2 linked regions of the Niveibacterium microcysteis genome follow. The protein of the gene in region 2 interacts with the protein of the main gene of each other region in a pairwise test. Links are inferred from orthologs where the notes say so. Each region holds a gene or a part of one and is shown on either strand. Other genes may lie near its edges.

The links.
Region 1: the proteins of JY500_RS21750 (region 2) and JY500_RS10175 interact in binary tests that used the Escherichia coli proteins (3 or more experiments, as listed by UniProt). The link is inferred for Niveibacterium microcysteis from one-to-one orthologs.

Annotation. Positions count from the first base shown.
Region 1 is NZ_CP071060.1:2,245,824-2,252,113, forward strand. The notes cover bases 245-3,671. They hold JY500_RS10175 (2-oxoglutarate dehydrogenase E1 component), read left to right. Parts: upstream 245-624; coding sequence 625-3,471; downstream 3,472-3,671. Other genes in these bases: gltA (citrate synthase), read left to right, coding at 245-469; odhB (2-oxoglutarate dehydrogenase complex dihydrolipoyllysine-residue succinyltransferase), read left to right, coding at 3,508-3,671. In the rest of the region: more of gltA, read left to right, coding at 1-244; more of odhB, read left to right, coding at 3,672-4,761; JY500_RS10185 (PspC domain-containing protein), read left to right, coding at 4,775-5,101; lpdA (dihydrolipoyl dehydrogenase), read left to right, coding at 5,120-6,290. UniProt on the Escherichia coli protein: E1 component of the 2-oxoglutarate dehydrogenase (OGDH) complex which catalyzes the decarboxylation of 2-oxoglutarate, the first step in the conversion of 2-oxoglutarate to succinyl-CoA and CO(2).
Region 2 is NZ_CP071060.1:4,791,024-4,798,815, reverse strand. The notes cover bases 2,953-5,877. They hold JY500_RS21750 (ATP-binding cassette domain-containing protein), read right to left. Parts: upstream 5,410-5,877; coding sequence 3,496-5,409; downstream 2,953-3,495. Other genes in these bases: JY500_RS21745 (hypothetical protein), read left to right, coding at 5,502-5,877; JY500_RS21755 (hypothetical protein), read left to right, coding at 3,028-3,462. Also shown: JY500_RS21775 (glycoside hydrolase family 5 protein), read right to left, coding at 1-336; JY500_RS21770 (Nramp family divalent metal transporter), read right to left, coding at 423-1,691; JY500_RS21765 (hypothetical protein), read right to left, coding at 1,858-2,148; JY500_RS21760 (50S ribosome-binding protein YggL), read right to left, coding at 2,282-2,641; more of JY500_RS21745, read left to right, coding at 5,878-6,191; JY500_RS21740 (ATP-binding protein), read right to left, coding at 6,188-7,516; JY500_RS21735 (response regulator), read right to left, coding at 7,516-7,792. UniProt on the Escherichia coli protein: Genetic data indicate it may be involved in ribosome assembly or function.

The sequences.
Region 1 (6,290 bases), 2.5 Mb from region 2 along the record:
CATGCTGGAAGAGATCGGCGATGTGTCGCGCGTTGGCGAGTACATCAAGCGCGCGAAGGACAAGAACGACTCCTTCAAGCTGATGGGCTTCGGTCACCGCGTGTACAAGAACTACGACCCGCGCGCCAAGCTGATGCGCGAGACCTGTCACGAAGTGCTACACGAGCTCGGCCTGCACGACAGCAAGCTGTTCAAGCTTGCGATGGAACTCGAGCGCATCGCGCTGGAAGATCCGTACTTCGTCGAGAAGAAGCTTTACCCGAACGTCGACTTCTACTCCGGCATCGTGCAGAGCGCGCTGGGGATTCCGACTTCGATGTTCACCTGCATTTTCGCCCTTGCGCGCACCGTTGGCTGGATGAGCCAGTGGGAGGAAATGCTTACCGACGCCGACTACAAGATCGGCCGTCCGCGTCAGCTCTACGTGGGCGCCGCAAAGCGCGACGTTACCCCGATCGGCTTGCGCTGACACAGCAGATGGCAAGTCGCAACAGTGTTTGACCGCGGGGCGGGCTGACGATCTGGGGGGAGAGTCTCCCCGTCCCGTTTTTTCCGGTGTGAGTGGCTTCCACCGGATCGCTGTGCGGCGTGCTTCATTCACCCGCAGAAAGACAGGTGGCTCCAATGATGAGACAGTTTATGGGCAACTCCTATCTGTTCGGGAGCAATGCGCCGTTCATCGAGGAACTCTACGAGTCCTACCTCGATAACCCGGCCAGCGTTCCCGAGCAGTGGCGAGATTATTTCGATGCCCTGCAGAACATGCCTGGTGCCGTGACGCGCGACGTCGCCCACGCACCGGTCATTGCATCCTTCGCCCAGATGGCGAAGCAGAACAAGCTCGCGACCTCCGCCGTCGGTATCGCCGACAAGCGTCAGATCGGCGTGCTCCAGATGATCAACGCTTATCGATTCCTCGGTAACCGTTGGGCACAGATCGATCCGCTCAAGCGCCAGGAGCGCCCGCAGATCGCCGAGCTCGAACCTTCGTTCTATGGCTTCACCGAAGCGGATCTGAGCCAGCAGTTCAACACTGGCTCCTTCCACTTCCCCAACGGTCAGCAGGCAACGTTGCGCGAGATTCTTGAATCCGCACGCGAGACCTACTGCGGTACCGTTGCAACGGAGTACATGTACCTCTCTGACATCGGTCAGAAGCGCTGGATCCAGAGCAAGCTGGAACCGAACCGCAGCCGCCCGAACTTCAGCGTCGAGCAGCGCAAGCGCATTCTCGAACGGATGACCGCAGCGGAAACGCTCGAGAAGTACCTCCACACCCGCTACGTTGGCCAGAAGCGCTTCTCGCTGGAAGGCGGCGAGTCGGCCATCGTTGCGATGGACACGATCATCAACCATGCCGGTACCGCCGGCGTGCAGGAAATCGTGATCGGCATGGCCCACCGTGGCCGCCTTAACGTGCTGGTCAACACGCTGGGCAAGCAGCCGGCGATGCTGTTCTCGGAGTTCGAGGGCAAGCACGCGGCGGATCTGTCCGCCGGCGACGTGAAGTACCACATGGGCTTCTCGTCCGATGTCAGCACGCCCGGAGGCCCGGTGCACCTGACGCTGGCGTTCAACCCGTCTCACCTCGAAATCGTGAACCCGGTGGTCGAGGGCTCGGTGTATGCCCGTCAGCAGCGCCGCTCTGAAGCGGAGAAACTCTGCGCGCTGCCGGTGCTGATCCACGGCGATGCGGCGGTGGCGGGGCAGGGCGTGAATCAGGAGATGCTGAACTTCTCGCAGACGCGGGGTTTTGGCACTGGTGGCACGATCCACATCGTCATCAACAACCAGATCGGTTTCACCACTTCCGATCCGCGCGATCTGCGTTCGTCGATCTACTGTACCGACGTGTTCAAGATGGTCGAAGCGCCAATCTTCCACGTCAACGGCGACGACCCTGAAGCGGTCGCGCTGGTCTGTCAGATCGCCGTCGAGTTCCGCCAGACATTCAAGAAGGATGTCGTGGTTGACATCATCTGCTACCGCAAGCTCGGCCACAACGAGCAGGACGAGCCGATGGTCACGCAGCCGCTGATGTACAAGAAGGTCAATGCGCATCCGGGCTCGCGCAAGCTGTACGCGGATCGCCTGGTCGGGCTTGGCGTGTGCAGCCCGGACGAACCGGACCAGATGATCACCGAGTACCGCGCCGCACTCGACCGCGGTGAGCTGCTCTACAACCCGGTGCTGTCTGGCTACACCCGCAAGTTCGCGCAGGACTGGTCGCCGTTCCTGAAGAAGGAATACACCGACGAGTGCGACACCTCGGTGCCGCAAGCCGAGTTGCGCCGCCTCGCGCAGCGCCTGACCGACGTGCCTTCCAGCATCACGCTGCACTCGCGTGTGGCGAAGATCATTGAAGACCGCAAGGCAATGGGTGAGGGCAAGCTGCCGCTCGACTGGGGCATGGGTGAGAACCTTGCTTACGCGTCGCTGGTGGCTGAAGGCTTCGGCGTGCGCCTGTCGGGTCAGGATGCCGGGCGTGGCACCTTCTTCCATCGCCACGCAGTGCTGCACGATCAGAACCGCGAAGTGTGGGACGAAGGCATCTATGTGCCGGCCCAGCACATCCAGGAAAACCAGGCGCCCTTCACGGTCATCGACTCCGTGCTGTCGGAGAACGCCGTGCTGGCGTTCGAGTACGGTTTCGCGACTGCGGAACCGAATCACCTGGTTGTGTGGGAAGGCCAGTTCGGCGACTTCGCCAACGGCGCCCAAGTGGTGATCGACCAGTTCATCAGCTCGGGCGAAGCAAAGTGGGGCCGTCTGTCGGGCATCACGATGCTGCTGCCGCACGGTTATGAGGGGCAGGGGCCGGAGCACTCTTCGGCGCGACTTGAGCGCTACATGCAGCTGTGTGCCGAGAACAACTGGCAGGTCTGTGTACCCTCGACGCCGTCGCAGATCTTCCACCTGTTGCGCCGTCAGATGGTGCGCAAGCTCCGCAAGCCGCTGATCGTGATGACGCCGAAGTCGCTGCTGCGCCACAAGGACGCGGTTTCGACGCTGGATGAACTCTCGGATGGCCGTTTCCGTACGGTGATTGGCGAGGTTGATCCGCTGGATCCGAAGGCCGTCACGCGCGTGGTGCTGTGCTCCGGCAAGATCTACTACGAGCTGGTTGCCGAACGGCGTGCCAAGGGCATCCAGAACACCGCCATCGTACGTATCGAACAGCTTTATCCCTTCCCGAATGAGGCATTTGCCGAAGAGCTTGGCAAATACCCCAACGCGCAGGAAGTGGTGTGGTGTCAGGAAGAGCCGCGTAACCAGGGTGCCTGGTACTGGATCGTCTCCCGTCAGCATCTCGCCCGCTCGCTGGGCAAGAGCCACCACCTCTACCTCGTCAGCCGTCCGGCCTCGGCATCGCCGGCGGTCGGCTACTACGCCAAGCACCAGGTGCAGCAGAAGGCGGTGATCGAGGGCGCGTTCGGTGAACTGAATCAGGACGTCGCTCCGAGCCGTTGAGCTGGCGCGTCAGAAAGCACATAGAGGGAAGAAAAAATGCTGATCGAAGTGAAAGTCCCGCAGCTTTCCGAATCGGTGTCCGAAGCGACGCTGGTGAGCTGGCACAAGAAGGAAGGCGACGCGGTTGCCCGCGACGAAAACCTGATCGACATCGAGACCGACAAGGTCGTGCTCGAGACCCCGGCGCCGGCGGCCGGCGTGTTGGTCAAGATCATCAAGGGCAACGGCTCGAGCGTTACCAGTGGTGACCTGATCGCACAGATCGACACCGAAGCGACCGCAGGCGCCTCTGCGCCCGCCGCGACTGCGGCCCCGGCCGCAGCACCGGCGCCCGCTGCTGCTGCGGCTACCGCACCGTCGGGCATGGGCCCGGCGGCGCGCAAGATCCTCGCGGAGAAGGGCGTCGATGCATCGAACGTGCAGGGCACCGGCCCTGGCGGCCGTGTAACCAAGGCGGATGCGCTGGGTACGACGACCCACACCGTCACCAAGGCGGCGGTGGTGCCGTCAAGCCTCCCGGCAGTTGGCTCCACGGCGTCGGCATTGCCGCAGCCGCCGGCACCGGTGGCGGTGGAATCGGTGCTGGCCGATCGTCCGGAGCAGCGTGTGCCGATGAGCCGCCTGCGCGCCCGCGTTGCCGAGCGCTTGCTGCAGTCGCAAGCCACCAACGCCATCCTGACCACGTTCAACGAGGTCAACATGGCGCCGGTGATGGAGATGCGCAAGAAGTACCAGGAGAAGTTCGAGAAGGAGCACGGCGTGAAGCTGGGCTTCATGTCCTTCTTCGTGAAGGCCGCGGTTGCGGCACTGAAGAAGTACCCGGTGCTGAACGCGTCGGTCGATGGCAATGACATCGTCTATCACGGCTACTTCGATATCGGTATCGCCGTGGGTTCGCCGCGCGGTTTGGTGGTGCCGATCTTGCGCAACGCCGACCAGATGACGCTGGCGGAAATCGAGAAGAAGATTGCCGAGTTCGGCGCCAAGGCGCGCGATGGCAAGCTTTCCATCGAAGACCTGACCGGTGGCACCTTCTCGATCTCGAACGGCGGCATCTTCGGTTCGATGCTGTCGACGCCGATCATCAACCCGCCGCAATCGGCGATCCTCGGCATTCATGCCACCAAGGATCGTCCGGTGGTTGAGAACGGTCAGGTCGTGATCCGTCCGATCAACTACCTTGCGATGTCGTATGACCACCGGATCATCGACGGCCGCGAGGCAGTGCTCGGCTTGGTCACCATGAAGGAAGCACTGGAGGATCCGGCGCGTCTGCTGCTGGAAATCTGACCGGAGGCAATCAATGTCCGTCGCCGATGAAATCGCCAAACTGCACCAGCTGAAAGAAAGCGGAGCATTGACGGACGCGGAGTTCGCTGCGGCGAAAGCGCGCCTCCTGGGCGATGAAGCACCCCGCAGCAACGCTGCGGGGTCGGCGGCGATCAACGGATTGCGCCGTTCGCGTGACGACCGCTGGATCGGTGGCGTCTGCGGCGGCATCGGCCGGATGACCGGGGTAGAGTCGTGGGTCTGGCGCCTGCTGTGGGTGCTGATGGCCTGCTTCGCCGGTGTAGGTGTGTTCGCCTACGTCCTCTGCTGGATTTTTGTACCCGACGAGAACGCCGGGTAATCACGATCGGAGCGTTCAATGGCTCAGGAATTCGATGTACTGGTGATCGGCGGCGGGCCCGCTGGTTACGTCGCCGCCATCCGTGCGGCGCAGCTGGGGCTGAAAGCAGCCTGTTGCGAATCTGCGGCGTATGCCGATCCGAAAGGCGAGCCGCGTCTGGGTGGCACCTGCCTTAACGTCGGCTGCATCCCGTCGAAGGCGCTGTTGTATTCGTCGGAACTCTACGATCACGCAACCCACGCCTTCGTGATGCATGGCATCAAGGTCGAAGGTGTGTCGATCGATGTGCCCTCGATGATCCGCCGCAAGGACAACATCGTTACGCAGCTCACCAGCGGCATCAAAGGGCTGTTCAAGAAGTACAAGGTCACCTTTCTTGCCGGTCACGGCAGCTTCGTCGCGGAGGCCGACGGCCTCTGGAAGATGAAGGTTGGCAACGAAGATGTCGTCGCCAAGCATGTGATCGTTGCCACCGGCTCGCGTGCGCGGCATCTGCCGGGGATCCCGGTCGACAACGTCAACATCGTCGACAACGAAGGCGCGCTCAAGACCGAGTCCGTGCCGAAGCGCCTGGGCGTGATCGGTGCTGGCGTGATCGGCCTTGAAATGGGCAGCGTCTGGAAGCGCCTTGGCTCCGAGGTCACCATTCTTGAGGCGCTGCCGGACTTCCTGGCGGCAGCCGATCAGGCGGTGGCGAAGGAGGCCTGGAAGGTCTTCACGAAGAAGCAGGGTTTGAACATCCAGCTTGGCGTGCAGATCAAGGAAGTGACGACCGGCCCCAACACGGTCTCCGTGAAGTACGAGAACGACGAAGGCGACCAGGTCCTTGAGTTCGACAAGCTGGTCGTGGCGGTGGGCCGTACGCCGAATACCGAAGGGCTCAACGCAGCAGCCGTCGGGCTCAAGCTTGATGCCCGTGGCCGAATTGAAGTCGACGATCACTGCTCGACCAATCTACGCAACGTATGGGCGGTCGGTGATGTGGTGCGGGGGCCGATGCTGGCGCACAAGGGCATGGAAGAGGGCGTCATGGTGGCCGAATGCATCGCCGGTCAGGCGGGGCACTGCAACTACGACACGATTCCGTGGGTCATCTACACCCAGCCGGAGATCGCCTGGGTCGGCAAGACCGAGCAGGATCTGAAGGCCGCAGGCATTCCGTTCAAGGCGGGCCAAATCCCGTTCATGG
Region 2 (7,792 bases):
CGGCGCGGTGTCGTCTTCCAGCGTGCCGTAGTAAAGGTAGAAGCGCACCAGGTTCATGCCCATGTCGCGCAGCCGCGCGTAGTCGGCCTCGCCGTGGTGGGTCGTCGGAAGCGGGTTCTTCGAGTACACCTCGTTGCCGAAGGCCACGCCGCGCAGCCGCACCGGGCCGCCTGCTTCATCTACCCATTGCGTGCCGGCCGCGTGCAGGAAGCGGTGCGGCCCCGTCGTTTCGGGTAGGGCATGTTTGCGCGAGGGCGCAGCAGGCGGCGGGTAGTCCGGTGTGCTGGCGCACGCTGACAAGGCAAGCAGCAGAAGGGCAGCGAAGAGGCGGGGCATCGGTGGGGTCTCGGCTCACGAGGCGCCCATCTTCCCGCCCCGCCACGGCGATGCATAGCGGCCCGCTGCGGCTTTGCTGACCCAGCTCAGAAGCAGGCGGCAACGAGGTTGAGGTCGAGCAGCACGATCAGCGTGGTCGCCGCGATCAGGGCTGCCTTCGCGAAGCCGCTGAGCGCCAAGCGCCCCATCAGCGTGCCGCGGCACGCCAGCCAGGTGAGCGGCACCAGCGCGAAGGGCAGGGCAAGCCCGAGTACGACCTGGCTCAGCACCAGGAGGCCGTCGGGGTCGCCCACGCCGCGCCGGGCCATGAAGGCGAGTGCGATGCTCACGGCTGCCAGGCGCGTCATGATGCCGCGAAGGCGCTCAGAGCCGGCGTCGCCGCGGAAGCCCCGCGTCAGCGCGCTGCCCGCCATCACACCGGTGATCGCCGAACTCTGCCCCGCCGCGTAGAGCGCCACGCCGAAGGCGATCGCAGCGAGCGGGCCGAGCTGGTCGCGCATCGCGCTGTAGGCCCCATCGAGGCTGCTGACGTTGGCACCGCCGGCGAACGACGCGGCCGCCACGATCATGATGGCGCCGTTGATCGCCATGGCCAGCGTCAGCGAAACCAGCGTGTCGTTGCGTGTCACGCGCAGTGCGTCGATTCGCGCTGCGTCGTCGAGGCCCTGCGCACGGCGCGCGATCTCGCTGCCGTGGAGGTAGAGGTTGTGCGGCATCAGCGTCGCCCCGACGATGCCGAGCGCGATCATCAGACCCTTGGGGTCGGCCAATGCAGTACCGGTCTGCGCCACACCCTGCGCCGCCGCGCCCCAGTCCGGCCCGATCTCCACCAGCAGCAGCAGGAAGGCCAGCGCGACGACGGCCACCAGCGCGCTGACGAGCTGCTCATGTGCGCCACTGCGCAGGCGTGACACCGCCAGCACGCTGATCGTGCCGATCGCGGTGAGCACCACCCCCAGCGGCAAGGGCAAGCCCAGCAACAGCTTGAGTGCGATGCCGCCACCCACCAGTTCCGCCAGCGCGGTTGCGAGAATCGCGGCTTCTCCGGCAAGCCAGGCCACTTTGGCGAGTGGCGTGGGCAAATGCCGGCGTGTGAGGCTTGCAAGGTCTTCACCGGTGGCCAGCGCAAGCCGCGCCACGAGCACCTGAAAGCCCATCGCGAGCACGCTGGCGAATACCACGACGGCGAGTAGCCGATAGCCGAAGCCCGCACCGCCGGCGATGTCGGTCGCCCAATTGCCCGGATCCATGTAGCCAACCGCGACCATCAGCCCGGGGCCGACCATGCGGCGCAGCGTCGCGGGCGGCAAGTTCGCTTGGCGGCTGCCCGATATGGCAAGAATCAGCTGGGTCATGCAATGGCTCCGGACGCTTTGGTCTAGGCGACAGTGTCGCGTGCCGCCCGAGGCCCGGTCGAATTGCATCTTGCTGTTGTGGCGATTGATCAGTGCTATCGATACAAATAGAAACGAGCCGGACTCGCTATTGAGTCCGGCTCGTCCTGGCAGCTTGTTCAGGTGACTACTTCTTCGGCGTGTCGGTGCTGGCCGGCGTTGCAGGTGCCTTGGTGGCCTTCACCTTGTGCGTCTTGGCCTTCTTCGTCGGCGCGGTCGTCTTGGCCGGGGTGGTCGCGGCGGTCGCTTCACTTTGCTTGGCGGGCGCGGCTGCTTCGGTCTTCGTCGTCTTCGCCGGTTCGGCGGTCTTCACCACCGGTGTTGCAGTCGGCGCGGTCTTCGCGGCGGGCGCCGCATCGGCAGCAAACACGCCGGCAGCGAAGGTCAGGGCGGACACTGCAAGGATCAGCTTCTTCATGGTCATTCTCCGGTTGTTGGCTTGGTTCGGCGACTCGTCATCGAGTGCACGACTGCATTCTGCAAACCGCCGGCTTAAGACCTGATTAGGCTGAGTTAAGCCCGGCTTAAGAGCCGGGCGTTCTCGGTACGACTCAGCGCCAGGCGTCGAACATCGGGCCGACTTCGATGGTGGCCACTTCAGCGCGCGCGCTGAACCAACCCTCCACCGCTGCGCGGTTGGCTTCGCTCGGCGAGCCGCGGTCGCGAGAGGCGACGCTGCCAAAGATTGCGCCATCTTCCTCAAGGCGCGCCATACCGCCGACGATCGGGCCGGTGTCGCCGACAAAGCGGCCGAAGGCCTCGGAGAAATGGGCGAACTCGCTGGCGGACAGCGGCGCATGCGTCGCCAGCCGGAACGCGAAGACGAATTCCTGGAATTCGCCGACGCGGATTTTCTTGCGTTGGCGGCGGTTCATTCCACGGATGCGGGTTCGGGTATTGGCGTGGGGCATGGCAGATCCTTCGCGTTGACGCGGCAAAGCCCGGGCACACCGGTGGGTGTGCCGGGCGGGTGGTGCGGGATGGCGCATCGGCGGGCCGGGTAGGCCGCGCCAGAGGGCAATCGGTGTCCGAGCGGGAACCGAACTGAGGAGGGCCGGTGACCGGCGGGGCGCGGGGCCCGACGATCAGCGAACGGCCTCTGAGCGATCGTTGCTGCGGGCGCCATTATCGCCCGGATTCGTGCCCGTAACGGGAGCCATCGCAACTTGCCGGCATCCGCCCGACTGAACCGCCCTGCATGGACCGGTCGCCGCCGATGACGTGGGCATCGGGTAGACTCTGCCTCAGGCGGCGCGCAGGCGTATGCGTGGCCCGCCCGATGAACGGAATCGCACACATGCATGCAGCCAGATTGACCTTGCTCGCGCTGACCGCAGCGCTCACCAGCCCGATCGCACAATCCGCCACACCCAATACGGTGTGGCAGAACGGTGGCATCACGATGTCGCTCTACGGCCCGGATTCGGCCAACGAAGCGCAACAGAACTGCATCAACAACCGGCTTCAGCCCTTGGTTCGCCAGATGCGCGATGAACGCCTCAAACCGGTTGGCGAGGCGTTGAACTTCAACCACCCGACCGTGCTCGCGTTGATGGACGGTGCCAGTGTGAAGGTGGTGCCGGTGGTCGGCGGCCGCACCGAATACTGGTTTCCGATCAAGCCCGACGCGAAGTCGGTGATCGTGCGTCGTAACGGCATCAACTACGAGGGCGTGGCGAGCGCCGAACGCACGCCGCTGCCGGATCTGCAGGGCTGCCTGGCCGGCCGCTGACGAAGCATCCGGCGACCGCCGCGAGCGTGCCGCCTACACCTCGCCGATCTCTTCCAGCTCGGTGTGGATTTCCAGCCAGCGTAGTTCGCCGTCGTCGATCAGCGTTGTCAGTTCGCCCTGGCGTTTGAGCAGGGTCTGGATCTTCGCGTTGTCGGTGCTGCCGTTGTAGAGCGCGGGGTCTGAGAGGCGCGCGTCGAGCAGCTTCTTCTCGCCGTTCCAGCCTTCCATCTTGCGTTCGAGTTGCTCGAGCTCCTTCACCAACGGGCGGCGGCGGGCGATCTTGGCTTGCCGCTCCGCCTTCTCGTCGGCGCGTGCCTGCAGGCGTTCAGCCTTGTCCTGCGCGGCGACCTGGCAGGCGTTGGCCGCGGCGGTGCGGGCGCGGCGCGCCTCAAGCCAGGTGAGGTAGTCGTCGAGATCACCGTCGAAGGGCTCGACCTTGCCATCGGCGACCAGCAGGAAGGCGTCGCACACCGTGCGCAGCAGCGCGCGGTCGTGCGACACCAGCACCATGCTGCCCTCGTATTCGGCCAGCGCCTTGGTCAGCGCGTGGCGCATTTCAAGGTCGAGGTGGTTGGTCGGTTCGTCCAGCAGCATCAGGTTGGGCTGGCCTCGCACCAGCAGCGCCAGTGCGAGTCGCGCCTTCTCGCCACCCGAGAAAGGCCCGATCGGCGTGTCGGCCATCGTGCCGCGGAAGTCGAAACCGCCAAGGTAATTGCGCAAGTCCTGCTCGCGCGTCTGCGGCTCTCGGCGAATGAAGTGGGCGAGCGGCGATTCGTCCTCGCGCAGCTGTTCGAGCTGGTGCTGCGCGAAGTAGCCGACCGCGAGGCCGCGCGCTTCGGTGCGGGTGCCGCCGAGCGGCGAGGTGTCGCCGGCGAGCAGCCGGATCAGGGTGGATTTGCCGGCGCCGTTCGGCCCCAGCAGGCCAATGCGCATGCCGGGCCGCAGCGTGAGTTTCACATGTTCCAGCACGCGCTTGTCGCCGTAACCGGCGGCGATGTCCTCAAGTACCAGCATCGGGTCCGGCGCCCGCTCGGGTGCCGGGATCGTGAAATCGAAGGGTGTGTCGACATGCGCGGCGGCAATGCGCTCCATCCGATCGAGCGCCTTGATCCGGCTTTGCGCCTGGCGGGCCTTGGTGGCCTTTGCACGGAAGCGGTTGATGTAGCTTTCCAGATGCGCCACTTCGCGTTGCTGGCGCTCGAACATCGATTGCTGCTGCGCCAGCTGCGCCGCCTTCTGGCCCTCGAAGTCGCTGTAGTTGCCGGTGTAGAGCGTCAGTCGCTGGTCGGCCAGACACAGCACATGGTCCACCGTGCCGTCGAGGAAGTCGCGGTCGTGCGAGATCAGCACCAGCGTGCCGCGATAACCGGCCAGCCATTTTTCCAGCCACACCACGGCATCCAGGTCGAGGTGGTTGGTCGGCTCGTCGAGCAGCAGCAGGTCGGAGCGGCACATCAGCGCCTGCGCCAGATTCAGCCGCATGCGCCAGCCACCTGAAAAGCTCGCCACCGGGCGTTCGATCTCGTTCGGCAGGAAGCCGAGGCCATCGAGCAGTGCGGCGGCGCGGGCGCGCGCGCCGTAGGCGTCGATTTCGAGCAGCCGCGCATGGATCTCGCCGATGCGGTGGCCGTCGTGCTTTTCCTCCGCGACCTTGAGCTCGGCTTCAAGCCGGCGCAGCTCGGCGTCGCCGTCGAGGGCGTACTCGATCGCCGGCTGGTCCAGCGCCGGCGTTTCCTGCGCCACATGCGCGATGGTCCAGGTTGCCGGCATCTCGAGGTCGCCCGACTCGGCATGCAGCAGCCCGCGCAGGGCCGCAAACAGCGTCGATTTGCCGCTACCGTTGGCGCCGACCAGGCCGATTCGCCAGCCGGGGTGGATCTGCAGGCTGGCGCCGTCGATTAGGCGCTTGGCACCGCGGGCGATGACGAGGTTGCGGAAGAGGATCATGGGAAGGCCGGGCAGCGAAAACCCACAATTGTAACGGCGCGCTGCGCTGCAAAATCGGCTATCGTTCTGCCTCCCCGATTCCGTCTCTTCGCATGTCGCGTTCCGTCACGCCCCTTCTGCTCGCCCTATGCCTGTTTGCCACGCCGGCCTTGGCCGAAGACGAGGGCTCGGCACGCGACAAGGCCGATCGCCAGCAGGCCGAAAAATTGCGCGCCGAGGCCGCGGCCGAGTTCGCGACCATCGAGCGTGATCGCCTTAGCGGCGAGGCCGAGTGCGCAAAGAAGATCCTCGTCAATCGCTGCCGAGATCAGCTGCATGAAGCCTTGGTCGAACGCCGCAAGGCTGTCCGGGAAAAGGAAATCGCCGCGAGCCGGCTCGAGCGTGCGGTTAAGGCGCGAGAAGTTGCCGCACGCGAAGCGGAGCGCGAAGCCGGGCGGCCAGCGCGGGCTGAGGAACAGCGGCGTCAAGCGCGTGAATCCGAGACTTCGCGCACCGTACAGCAGCAAGACAGCGCACGTCGGCAGGCCGAACACAATCGCCGCCTTTTGGAAGCGCCCGAACGCGCCAAGGCGGAACAGGCCAACCGCGCGAAACGCGACGCTGAACTGGCAAACAGGCGAAAGCAGGACGCGGAAGAGGCGTCAGCACGCGCAGCACAGGCGAAGCGCGACAAAGAACACTACGAGGCAAAACGCCGCGAGTACGAAGCCAAGCGCGCAGCTAAAGAGTCGGGCCAAGCCAGACCGGAGAAAGCCGGCCCGCAGTCCGCCCCGACGCCTTAGCCCGCGATCTTCACTTCCGCTTCGAGTCCGCCATCCGGATGGTTGCGCAGCTTCAGGCGCCCGCCCTGGGCGTTGACGAGGTTGGCGGCGATCGCGAGTCCGAGACCGGTGCCGCCGGTTTCGCGTGAGCGCGAGCCTTCGAGCCGGAAGTAAGGTTTCAGCACGTTTTCCAGCTGGTCGGGCGGAATGCCGGGGCCGTGATCGCGCACCCGCACCGCGATCTCGCCGCCCTGGCGGCTGACGCTGACCTCGGCGTCGCCGCCGTACTTCACGGCGTTGTCCATCAGGTTCAGGAACACCCGCCGCAGGGCGTTGGCCCGTGCGGGGATGATGATGCCGGCCTCGCCCTTGAATGCCACCGCTTGCCCGGTGTCGCGGGCGTCTTCGCACAAGCTGTCGAGCAGGGCCGAAAGGTCAATCCGTTGTGCCTGTTCCTGTGCATCCACACTGCGAGCGAAGTCGAGGCCTTCGTCGATCAGCGACTGCATGGCGCCCAGATCCTCGCTGAACTTGTTGCGCAGCGCGTCCTCGTCGATCAACTCCAGCCGCAAGCGCATGCGCGTGAGCGGTGTCTTCAGGTCGTGTGCGATCGCGGCCAGCATCTGCGTGCGCTCATCGATCTGGCGGCGGATCTGCGCCTGCATCGTGTTGAAGGCATGTGCGGCGTCGCGCACTTCGGTGGGGCCGTTCTCGTCCAGCGGCTTGCGCCGCAGGTCGCGCCCGAGCCCGGTGGCGTGCTCGGCCAGGGCACGCAGCGGCCGGGTGGCGATGCGTACCGACAGCCACGCAAGCACCACCAGCATCGCGATGCCGATCACCCAGGGTACCCAGTCCGCGTCGCCGATCTTGATCCAGCGCGTCGTGTATTCGACCCGCACCGGTTGCCCGTCCGCGAGCGCCAGTTCGGCCGCGAAACGTTTGGCGAGATCCTTGCAGTCCGGCATCACGTCGGGCGTGCAGGGCGGCGGCGGCAGCGCCTCGAGGCTGACCTTGCCCGGCGCGCGGCGAATCCCGCGCGCGAGTTTGTCGCTCAACGCCGGCTCGACCTCGGCGCCGTTGCCGATCTGTGCCGGAAAGCTGACTGCCAGGCGCTCGAAGGAAATGCCGGCGGCCGCCTGTGGGCGCGCTTCGCGCGGTATTGCGTCGAGCACCCGCACGACATCGCTGATGCGTTCGATCGCCGAGGTGCGGCCGAGCTGCTCCAGTTCGTTGATGTAGAGCTTCTCGATCACCCAGCGCGACAGGAAGGTCGCCGCCACGATGCCACCCGCCATCAGGAAGAAGATGCGGACCGCAAGTGACTTCGGAATCAGGCGAAGCTGCATCAGGCGGCCTCGGTTTCGACCGGCACTGCGAAAACATAGCCCTCGCTGCGCACCGTCTTGATCAGTCGCGGGCTGCGGGCATCTTCGCCAAGCCGCGTACGCAGCCGACTGACCTGAAGGTCGATCGAACGGTCGAAGGGGTCGGCGTCGCGCCCCTTGGTCAGATCCATCAGTTGGTCGCGATTGAGTACGCGGCCGGGGTGAGTCAGGAAGGCGTTGAGCAGGCGGAACTCGGCGCCGGAGAGCGGCACCAGCACACCATCGGGGGACGTCAGC